3 regions of the Mesorhizobium sp. SEMIA396 genome follow, and region 2 is predicted to be linked to each of the others. Evidence: predicted binding sites of a transcription regulator. Region 2 holds the regulator's gene; each other region holds the start of a gene.
What was found. Region 2 encodes LexA, which represses DNA repair genes until DNA is damaged. Its sites were predicted from a motif close to TGTTCNNNNTGTGTTCNG; they were not measured.
Positions count from the first base shown of each region.

Region 1: the regulator LexA is predicted to act here: its motif matches at 1,216-1,233, upstream of NP503_RS11500 (YifB family Mg chelatase-like AAA ATPase).
Region 3: the regulator LexA is predicted to act here: its motif matches at 1,579-1,596, upstream of NP503_RS06615 (sel1 repeat family protein).

Region 1 is NZ_JANIFC010000003.1:422,541-425,817, forward strand. It holds gene NP503_RS11490 (SIR2 family protein) at 1-713, shown strand, start outside; gene NP503_RS11495 (glutathione binding-like protein) at 884-1,066, shown strand; gene NP503_RS11500 (YifB family Mg chelatase-like AAA ATPase) at 1,326-2,858, shown strand; gene NP503_RS11505 (J domain-containing protein) at 3,129-3,277, shown strand, end outside.
Region 2 is NZ_JANIFC010000010.1:262,484-265,760, forward strand. It holds gene kynA (tryptophan 2,3-dioxygenase) at 1-71, shown strand, start outside; gene kynU (kynureninase) at 143-1,390, shown strand; gene lexA (transcriptional repressor LexA) at 1,799-2,539, shown strand; gene NP503_RS23915 (ComEC/Rec2 family competence protein) at 2,533-3,277, opposite strand, start outside.
Region 3 is NZ_JANIFC010000002.1:360,273-363,549, forward strand. It holds gene NP503_RS06595 (AMP nucleosidase) at 1-208, opposite strand, end outside; gene NP503_RS06600 (hypothetical protein) at 325-519, opposite strand; gene NP503_RS06605 (hypothetical protein) at 558-716, opposite strand; gene NP503_RS06610 (DUF2147 domain-containing protein) at 940-1,281, opposite strand; gene NP503_RS06615 (sel1 repeat family protein) at 1,731-1,997, shown strand; gene NP503_RS06620 (ABC transporter substrate-binding protein) at 2,390-3,277, shown strand, end outside.

The DNA of each region.
Region 1 (3,277 bases), on a different contig from region 2:
ACACACAAGGCTTCCAACCCGAGTCGCTGTGGCTGAGGAATACTTACGCGGTTATCGCAGCTATGCGGCTACACAATCGGCATGCAGTTGCGGCTGATGCCCATCGAGAAGTGATGGATTGCCTTCAAAAAGGCACCCACAGCGAAGAAATCCGCAGAAATTTTCTTGCTATTTCGGGAGATATATGGAGTTCGACACATGAGACGCTAAATATCTGGTCCGACAACGACACAGCAACCTTGGTAGAGCAATATATTTTGTCCAAAGATTCCGATAATACGGAGGCAGCGCTTTGGGCCAGAGCCCTTCTACACGATCGTGAGACAACAATCAGACCAAAGGTAGGTACTTTGGAACTTGTTGCTAACTTATACTTCTTAGACGGCTCTATAGCGAGTCTTGCCGGCTTCTTTTTGGGAAGGGTGGTCGGGTTTCCGCGGGCGTATTGGAAGCCGCAGTTTGATGCCGATCAGAAAGAGCGCATCGTCGGTATACTAGAGTCAGACCGCGTAGACGGTCGCGATCGCAGCTTGTGGCATGGCGCGCTCGTTTTGAGCTATTACGCCCGTGGCGTTGTCGATGATAGCAAACTAGGGTCATTGCTAGAGCAAATGAAGGATCGTTCTGACGTGGCCAATCTGATGACGTCACTCCTCGCTGGGAAGTCGAGAGAAGGTTCGATGAGAGTGAGGCGCCCGAGCGTAACGTTGTGACTGCCTTCGGGGCAGTTCGGAGCTGTATAGAACCCGACCACGAGCGCGAAGAAGGCTAGGCTTAATTCAGAGCAATCGGTCAACGGCGAGCTCAGCCCAAAATGCCCTTGGACGTGGCTGCCGCAATCAATTCGATTGACATGACCACGGGCCCATAGTGGTTCGTTGGCATGTCCAATGACAAGAATAACCTCCTCGAATCTTGGATGCTCCAGCGCTTGAAACAAGTCGAGGCTGCGCTGGCGCATCGTGAGTGGCTTGTCGATGGACAGTTTTCCGCCGCCGATATCTTAATGACGGACGTACTTTGGATACCCATGGTCATGGCTGCCGGCAGTTTTCCGACAACATGATGTTACGTCGATCCATCCTGCGACGGCTAGACGGTGCATTTTGCAGCGGGCGACAAGTCCGTGGCAATCTGTGGCAGGGCGCAATGTCTGGTCGGAGATCAACCTGCGTTTCAGGTTGATCGGAATAGCATTTATAGCTGCGGTGGTTTTGTTCCTGTATTGTTCTTGATTATCCCAGAAATCTATGTTTGTGTTGGGCGATGTCGTTGGCCGCCTAGCCGTGTAGGCTTAGGCACGCAGCATATCCGGGGGCATAGAAATGGTGGCGCGGGTTCGCACGGTCGCTTTTCAGGGCATCGAGGCCGTGCCGGTCGACGTGCAGGTGATGATCGCGCCCGGCAAGGTCAACATGCACATCGTCGGCCTGGGCGACAAGGCGGTGGCCGAAAGCCGCGAGCGGGTGCAGGCCGCACTGCATGCTTCCGGCCTGTCGATGCCGTCGAAGAAAGTCACGGTCAATCTGGCGCCGGCCGACCTGCCGAAGGAAGGCAGCCACTACGACCTGCCGATCGCGCTTGGCCTGATGGCTGCCCTTGGCGCCATTCCGGGCGACATGCTGGCCGGCTATGTCGTGCTTGGAGAATTGTCGCTCGACGGCACGATTGCCGCGGTCGCCGGCTCCTTGCCGGCGGCGATCGCCGCCAATGCCGAGGGCAAGGGCCTGATCTGCCCGTTCGCATGCGGGCCGGAAGCGGCCTGGGCTGGTCGGGAATTCGACATTCTGGCGCCGCGCAGTCTGATCGCCATCGCCAATCATTTTCGCGGCACGCAGGTGCTGTCGCGCCCCGAGCCCGGCATTCATGCCGCCGCTCTGGATTTGCCTGACCTCGCCGACATCAAGGGCCAGGAGACCGCCAAGCGGGCGCTGGAAGTGGCCGCCGCCGGTGGGCATAATCTGCTCATGATCGGACCCCCGGGATCCGGCAAATCGATGCTGGCGCAGCGGCTGCCGTCGATCCTGCCGCCGCTGGCGCCGAAGGAATTGCTCGAAGTCTCGATGATCGCCTCGGTGGCAGGAGAGCTCGGCGAAGGTAAGCTGACCGACCGGCGGCCGTTCCGGGCGCCGCACCACTCGGCCTCGATGGCGGCGATGGTCGGCGGCGGTATCCGCGCGCGGCCGGGCGAGGTGTCGCTGGCCCATCACGGCGTGCTGTTCCTCGATGAGTTTCCCGAGTTCACGCCGCAGACGCTTGATGCGTTGCGCCAGCCGTTGGAGACCGGCGACTGCATGATAGCGCGAGCCAATCATCGCGTCACCTATCCGGCGCGTATCCAGCTGGTGGCGGCGATGAACCCGTGCCGCTGCGGCATGGCCGGCGAGCCGGGCTATCGCTGCCTGCGCGGCGAGCGTTGCCGTACCGACTATCAGGCGCGCATTTCGGGTCCGCTGCTCGACCGCATCGATCTCAGGATCGAAGTGCCGGCGGTCTCGGCCAGCGACCTGATCCGGCCCGACCGGGCGGAGAAAAGTGCCGATGTGGCGCTGCGTGTGGCACGCGCCCGCACCATCCAACGCGAACGTTTCGAGCGGCTCGGCGCCACCCGCGCCACCACCAACGCGCATTGCGCGCCCTCGGTCATCGACGAGATCGCCATGCCGGACGCCGCCGGCCTGTCGCTGCTCAAGGACGCCAGCGAAAAGCTCGCCTTTTCGGCGCGGGCCTATCATCGCGTGCTGAAGGTGGCGCGGACGCTCGCCGATCTCGACGCCAGCGAAACCGTCGGCCGAATCCATCTGGCCGAAGCGATCTCCTACCGCATGAGCTCGGAGCGGATGGCGCAGGCGGCGTAGGTCCGCCGACAAGCCGACCTCGCCACATTGCCTTCCGCGATCACGCCATAACCCGGCCTCCGCGAATCGATCATCTCCACGGTGCGGCGGACCTGATTGTCCGCTTGGCCGGCGTCCTCACCACCCAACGGCCCCCACCGACCGGACGCCGGCCATTTTCTTCCTCTTCCAGAAAGCGTGGATGTCATCGGCGTCGGACCAAGGTCCTGGCCTCCGCATTGACATTCCTTATTTAGACAATGCGAATATGGTGTGGCCGGGGAGCCCGCTATGTTCATTGACTACTACGAAGTTTTGGAAGTTAGCCCGAACGCCAATTCGGAAACGCTGGAGCGCATATTTCGCTATTTTGCGATGCGCTATCATCCAGACAATCGCGAAACCGGCGATGAAGCCCGTTTCAGTGAAATCGTGGAAGC
Region 2 (3,277 bases):
CTTCGTATCTGAAGAAGATGCTCGAGGTGGTGCTGTTCCCGGAACTGTGGACGGTCCGCACCCGGCTCTGACATCGTCGAAATGAAAACAGCGACGCGCGGCGGCGGAACACCCTTCGCGAACAACCGGGGACTGACTGACCATGAGTGGATTTCCTGATCTCGCCGCAGTCGAAGCGATGGATGCCACAGATCCGCTGCGGGCCATGCGCGACCGTTTCATTCTGCCGGAGGGGGTGATCTATCTCGACGGCAATTCACTGGGGGCAGCGTCTCATGCCGTTTTCGGCGAGCTGCAGCAGGCGGCAACCCAGGAATGGGCCCAGGACCTCATCCGAGCCTGGAATACGGCCGGATGGTTCGAGATGCCGATCGAACTCGGCGATCAACTCGGACGCCTGATTGGAGCCGCGGCCGGCCAGACCGTCGTCTGCGACACGACGTCGACCAACATCTACAAGGTGCTGCATGCGGCGCTGGAGATTCGGCCGGGCCGGTCGGTCATCGTCGCCGAGGGTGACAGTTTCCCCACCGACCTGTACATCGCCGAAGGCGTGGCCTCGACACGGGACGGCGTCCTGCTGCGCCTCGCGGGCGTCGACGCGCCCACTATCGAAGAGCTGATCAACGAAAACGTCGCGGTGGTGCTGGTCAACCACGTCAACTACAAATCGGGTGAACTGCGCGACATGGCGGCGCTGACGCGCAAGGCTCATGCGGCCGGAGCGCTGATCGTCTGGGATCTATGCCACACCGCCGGCGCCCTGCCCGTCGAGCTCGATCACGCAAATGCCGATTTCGCCATCGGCTGCACTTACAAGTACCTCAACGGCGGTCCGGGCGCACCGGCCTTCATCTATGCCGCGCAGCGCCATCACGGCGATATCAGCCAGCCGCTCAGCGGCTGGTGGGGCCATGCGCGGCCCTTTGCCTTCGAACGGGGGTATGTTGCCGGCACCGGTATCCGCCGCTTTCTGTGCGGCACCCAGCCGGTCCTGTCGATGCGGGCGCTCAAAGGCGCGCTTGCCATCTGGAACGACGTCGACATGGCGGCATTGCGAAAAAAGAGCGTCGCGCTGACGGAACTGTTCATCCAGCTCGTCGAAGCAAAGTGCGGCGCCTATGGCCTCACGCTGGAGACCACCCGCGACGCGACCAGGCGCGGCAGCCAGGTGTCGTTCCTTCACGATCACGGCTATCAAATCATGCGGGCGCTGATCGAGCGCGGCGTCATCGGTGATTTTCGCGCGCCATCGACCATCCGTTTCGGCTTCACGCCCCTCTATATCGGCTACAAGGATGTGTGGCTGGCGGTTCAAGTGCTAGAAGACATTCTGCGCACGGGCGCATGGAAGGACCAGCGTTTCGCCGTCAAGGAAGCCGTTACCTGACGCAACGATCCCCGCGATTTGCCGTCGCCGCCCTCACTGCCCGGCAGATGACGGAGGGCTGATTCCAGCCACAAATGCCAACAGACGTTGGCGTTTTGGCTCCGTTTCGTTCACGGCAAACGAACGTCCCGAAGATTGATAGCGTCCCTTGTGGAGGTCGATCGGCAGATGATGCCAAGCCTTGGGTCGAGGATGAGCCACAGGTCATTAACCATAATGGTTTCAATGTGAGCAGGCGCATTGCCGTGGTTGGCGCCTGTCGATCGCGACCCGCTGGCAAGCCCAAATAATTTCAGCAGCCTTAACAAATTCATTAAACTTTAAACGGTTGCAGAACACAACTGGAACAGATAGTGTTTGTTCTGGGTTTGTTTTTCGATTCTGGTTTCAGGTAATCTGGGGGCCGCCATGCTGACACGCAAGCAACATGAACTGCTGATGTTCATCCATGAACGCCTGAAGGAGAGCGGCATTCCGCCATCCTTCGACGAGATGAAGGAGGCGCTCGACCTTGCCTCCAAATCCGGGATTCATCGGCTGATCACCGCACTTGAGGAGCGCGGCTTTATTCGCCGGTTGCCCAACCGGGCACGCGCGCTGGAAGTGCTGCGATTGCCGGACTCGATCGCGCCCGGCCTCAACGCGGCAAAGAAGTTTTCGCCAAGCGTCATCCAGGGCAGTCTCGGTCAGGGTGGTGCCCTTGGCCGGCAGATCAAGCCGGCGCCTTCGCGGATGCCCTCGCCCGGCAATGATGACGATGCGGTCTCCGCCGTGTCGATACCGGTCATGGGCCGTATCGCCGCCGGTGTGCCGATCGATGCCATCCAGCATCAGACGCATTCGATCTCGGTGCCGCCGGACATGATCATGGGCGGCGCCCACTATGCGCTGGAGGTTAAGGGCGACTCGATGATCGAGGCCGGTATCTTCGACGGCGACACCGTCATCATCCGTAATGCCGACACGGCGAACCCCGGCGAGATCATCGTGGCGCTGGTCGATGAAGAGGAAGCGACGCTGAAGCGGTTCCGCCGCAAGGGCGCTTCCATCGCTCTCGAAGCCGCCAATCCGGCCTATGAAACCCGTATTTTCGGCCCAGACAGGGTCAAGGTGCAAGGCAAGCTCGTCGGCCTCATCCGCCGCTACTGAGGCGGCTGCGGGTTGGCCGCTGGCTTCTCGGGTTTCTTGAAGGGTGCCAGCCCCCTCGCCTCACGAGAGTATTTGCGTTGCGTGTGCCAGGGCCGATATGGGCTGTTCACCGCGAAGCTGATTGTCGCCGGCGTGGTCGCCGATTGGCGATCGAAGAAGACCGCGGCACTGCCTTTGCGAGCCAGTTGCCGCTTGGTGATGACGAGAACCAGCGGATTGTGACAGGCGTCATAGGCGGTGGCGTCATTGATGACGATCAGCTCGGCGAAGCCACAGGCTTTCCAGGTGTCCTTGCGGTCCTCGACATAGGCAATGATCGCACCGGACATATGCCTGGCCACGCAAACGCCTGAGGAGCAATAGAACGGCGATCCCGGCGGTAGCTCAACGGCGTCCGCGACGTCGAATTGCCCATCGCTCTTGTCGAACACCTCTGGCACGACGATGGTTTCTGATGTCAGGGCGCGTTTCCAGTTGTCGACGGTGAATTCGTTCGGCCGTTCCCGGCTGACGGCAAGCTCGCCGCCACCGATCGGCAACGCCACCAGCCGGGCGTCTTCCGAGATCAGCACATCCGGCGTGCGCGTATCCGAGACGGTCAGCAAGCCTGCCAGCGCGAATGGCAGAGCAGCGAGCCGCAGCCAAGTTGTCGCCATCGTCGCGATGACCAGGGCAATTGTCACCAGCAGGACAGATTGCTGCGAAATCAGCCCAACCCCATCGACAGGCGAACGTTCG
Region 3 (3,277 bases), on a different contig from region 2:
GGCGCGAGTCGATCTGGGTGAACGAGTTGGTGGTGACACCGATCTCCGGATAAAAGGCCCGGTAGCGCTTGCCATTGTCGCCGCCTGCTGCCGCCAGCTCTGCAAAGGAGTCGCGCAGGAATTTGGTATTGCGGTCGTAAAGCGCCTGCAGTGCCTTGACTGCTTTTTCGGCGCTATCAAAGCTTTGCCGGCCAAAAGGCTCCGGCATGACGACAGATTCGATGGCTTGTGGGTAGATTCGCTTTTCCATGGCTCAATATAGAGACTTGGATCGGCACTTGGGAGGGGTGTCGCGACCGAAGGCGGCCAAAGCGCCGTTTTTCTTCAACCGCGCTGCAGGCTGACCAGGAGCACAAAGCCGACGCCGGACTTCTTCAGGGCTGGTGCGTCGATCGTCGAGCCGGCGTCAGTGCGCATCATCGGCACGGCCAGAACCGGAGCGGCCAGCACCGTCAGGATAAGCGCCGCCCGCGGCAGAAGCCGAAGGGTCTTGAGAGTGTTGGCGGCGATGCGGTTCATGGCGTTCAGCTTTTCTTTCGAGGTCTTGGTTTCTTTGGTCAGTTGCGAAGATGGGTGGGGCAGGCGAGGCGGCAGGTTCTGGAACTGGCTTCGTCCCAGGCGCGGGCCGGACGGCCCGCTTCGGCGACGAGGATGGCGAAGAACATTCCAAACAGGCTCACCAGCAGGCAGACGATGGTGAAGCGGCGAGCAAGCATTGGGTCGGTCTCCTTCAACACGCCGGAGAATGCCCTGATGCAACTGAACCGGCTCTGATGCCGGCGTTCATCTGCCGTTCAAGATGACTGACGGGTTTCGACGGCGCCGGCGTCGGTTTGGATAGCCGCCGGTGGGTATCGAGCATCATCGGCGCAGGATGTGTCGACAAACGAAAACGGGGCCCGTCGAGGCCCCGTCATCATGTCGCAAGGATGCGCTCGATCAGAGCTTGTGCCAGGTCTGGCTCTTGCAGATCAGTCCGCCGAGCACGCAGCCGCTCATCTTGAGAGAGCTGCCCGACAATGTCGCCTTGCCCGAATAGGTCTTGTCGTTTGCCGGATCGGTGATGTTGCCGGCATATTTGTTGTCGCCTGTCGCCTTGAGCGAGCCGATGGTCTTGCCGGCATATTTCCCGGACTTGAGCGTGATGGAAAACGAGCCGCCGCCGGCGATGGCCGCGGTTTCGCCGGCCTGCGTCTTCCAATTGCCTTCGATCGGATCGGCCCATGCTGCACTCGCCACGATCAATGTGGCCGCAAGGGCCAGGCTCAGTTTTCGAAACATGTCTTCCTCCCTGTGGATGTCCGGCCGGATGCTCCGCCTCGCCGGTCTGCCGCTTACGCAAACGTAAGCTAATCCAGCTCCCGGCAAAACAAAAGCGGTGCCGTAGCGGAAGACTTTGGGATTTTGCAGCCGCCTGAAAGCGCCTCCTCGACGATGAAATGAAACGATCGGCGCATCGCCTTTGTCTGCCGTGGTTAGCGAAGTCTTGCCCCCGCGCGAGAAAACTTTCGTCAAATTTGAGGCAAGCAGGCTGAATTGCTGGGTTTGTATCCTTAACGAATTTCGGCGTTTACCTCTTGTTTTAGCTTTGTTTTCCTCAAATTAAGCACGCCATTTAACGACGGATTCAAGCCTGCACGGCATTCTCGAAAGCATCGGAAGAGCAGCCGGCAAGACGAAAGAAGGCAGCTCTCGGGAGCCTGACAGGGGCCGGAAAACAGGGGATTGAAATGGCACGTTTTGAAATGCTTGAAGCAGGTTTCGGCGCTATGGGAGCAACTGCCCAGGCCGACATCCTTTTCGAATTGGGCATGATGTATGCGACCGGCCGCGATTGCGAGACCGATGTCGTTGCCGCCCACAAATGGTTCAACATCGCCGCAATCAAGGGCTCGGCCCGCGCCGCCGAGCTGCGCTCGGAACTGTCGGCCGCCATGTCGAAGGTCGAGATCGCCACGGCGCTGCGCGAAGCCCGCGAATGGATGACCATGCACTGAAATCTGCCAATCGCAGACAGATCCATCGAAGACAGGGAAGCTCCGGGATCAAGGCCGCACAGACGGCCAGACCCGGCGAAATTGAAGGCCGCGCAAGACGGTCACGAAGGCAAGGGAAAGAACGCGGCAGGCCGCAAGGCCCAGTCGTGCGCGACACAGGGAAGCTGAGCGGATTTTTAGGCGCGGGGGCGCCTGGAGATTGCTCGACGGGCAAAAAAGCCGCGACCAGCCGGAACAAGGCTGGCGTGGCTTTTTGCGTGGATGACGTCTTGCAGGCCCAATCGAGCGGCGCCAATGCGCCTAGACAGGCCGAATGAAGGATGAAATTGTCCGGCCTCTCTGGAAGAAGCGCGGCCGGGGCGGCCGCGCGTGAGTGGAGGAGTTCTACCATCATGAAAAAATTGAGTATTTTGAACGCGGCCATATTCGGCCTGATGTTGAGCACGCCGGTCGCATTCGCAGACGACATCACCTTTGCGGTGGTGGGCCCGATGACAGGACAGCTCGCCACCATCGGCGATCAGTTCAAGCAGGGCGCACAGGCTGCCGCCGATGCGATCAACGCCGCGGGCGGTGTCGACGGTCGTCAGATCAAGCTGAGCATCGAAGACGACCAATGCGATCCCAAGCAGGCCGTGTCGGTTGCCAACCGCGTCGTCGCCGATGGCGTCAAGTTCATCGACGGCCATGCCTGCTCGGGTTCCAGCATTCCGGCATCAGCTGTCTATGCCGAAGCCGGCGCCTTGATGATGAGCCCGGCCTCGTCAAACCCGGTGCTGACCGATGCGGCAGCCAAGGCCGGCTGGCCGACGATCATGCGCCTTTATACGCGAGACGACGCGCAGGGCGCCTTCATCGGCCCATGGATCGCCAAGAAGTTTGCCGGCAAGAATGTCGTCGTCCTGCATGACAAGAGCGCCTACGGACAGGGCGTGGCTGACGCCGTCAGGGCAACGATGAATGCCGGCGGCCTCAAGGAGGTCTATTATGACGGCATCAACGCTGGCGAGAAGGACTATTCGGCTCTCGTCACCAAGCTCAAGGATTTGAAAGCCGACGTTGTTTATTTCGGCGGCTACCATCCTGAAGCCGGCCTGATCCTGCGTCAGTCGGCGGAACAGAATCTGAAGTTCCAGCTGATCATGCCGGACTCCATCGCCTCGCCGGAATTCTGGCAGGTTGCCGGCCCGGCCGGCGAGGGCACCATGTTCGTCTTCCCGTCGGATCCGCAGGCAAAGCCGGAAGCCAAGGCAGCCGTCGAGAAGATCAAGGCCGGCGGT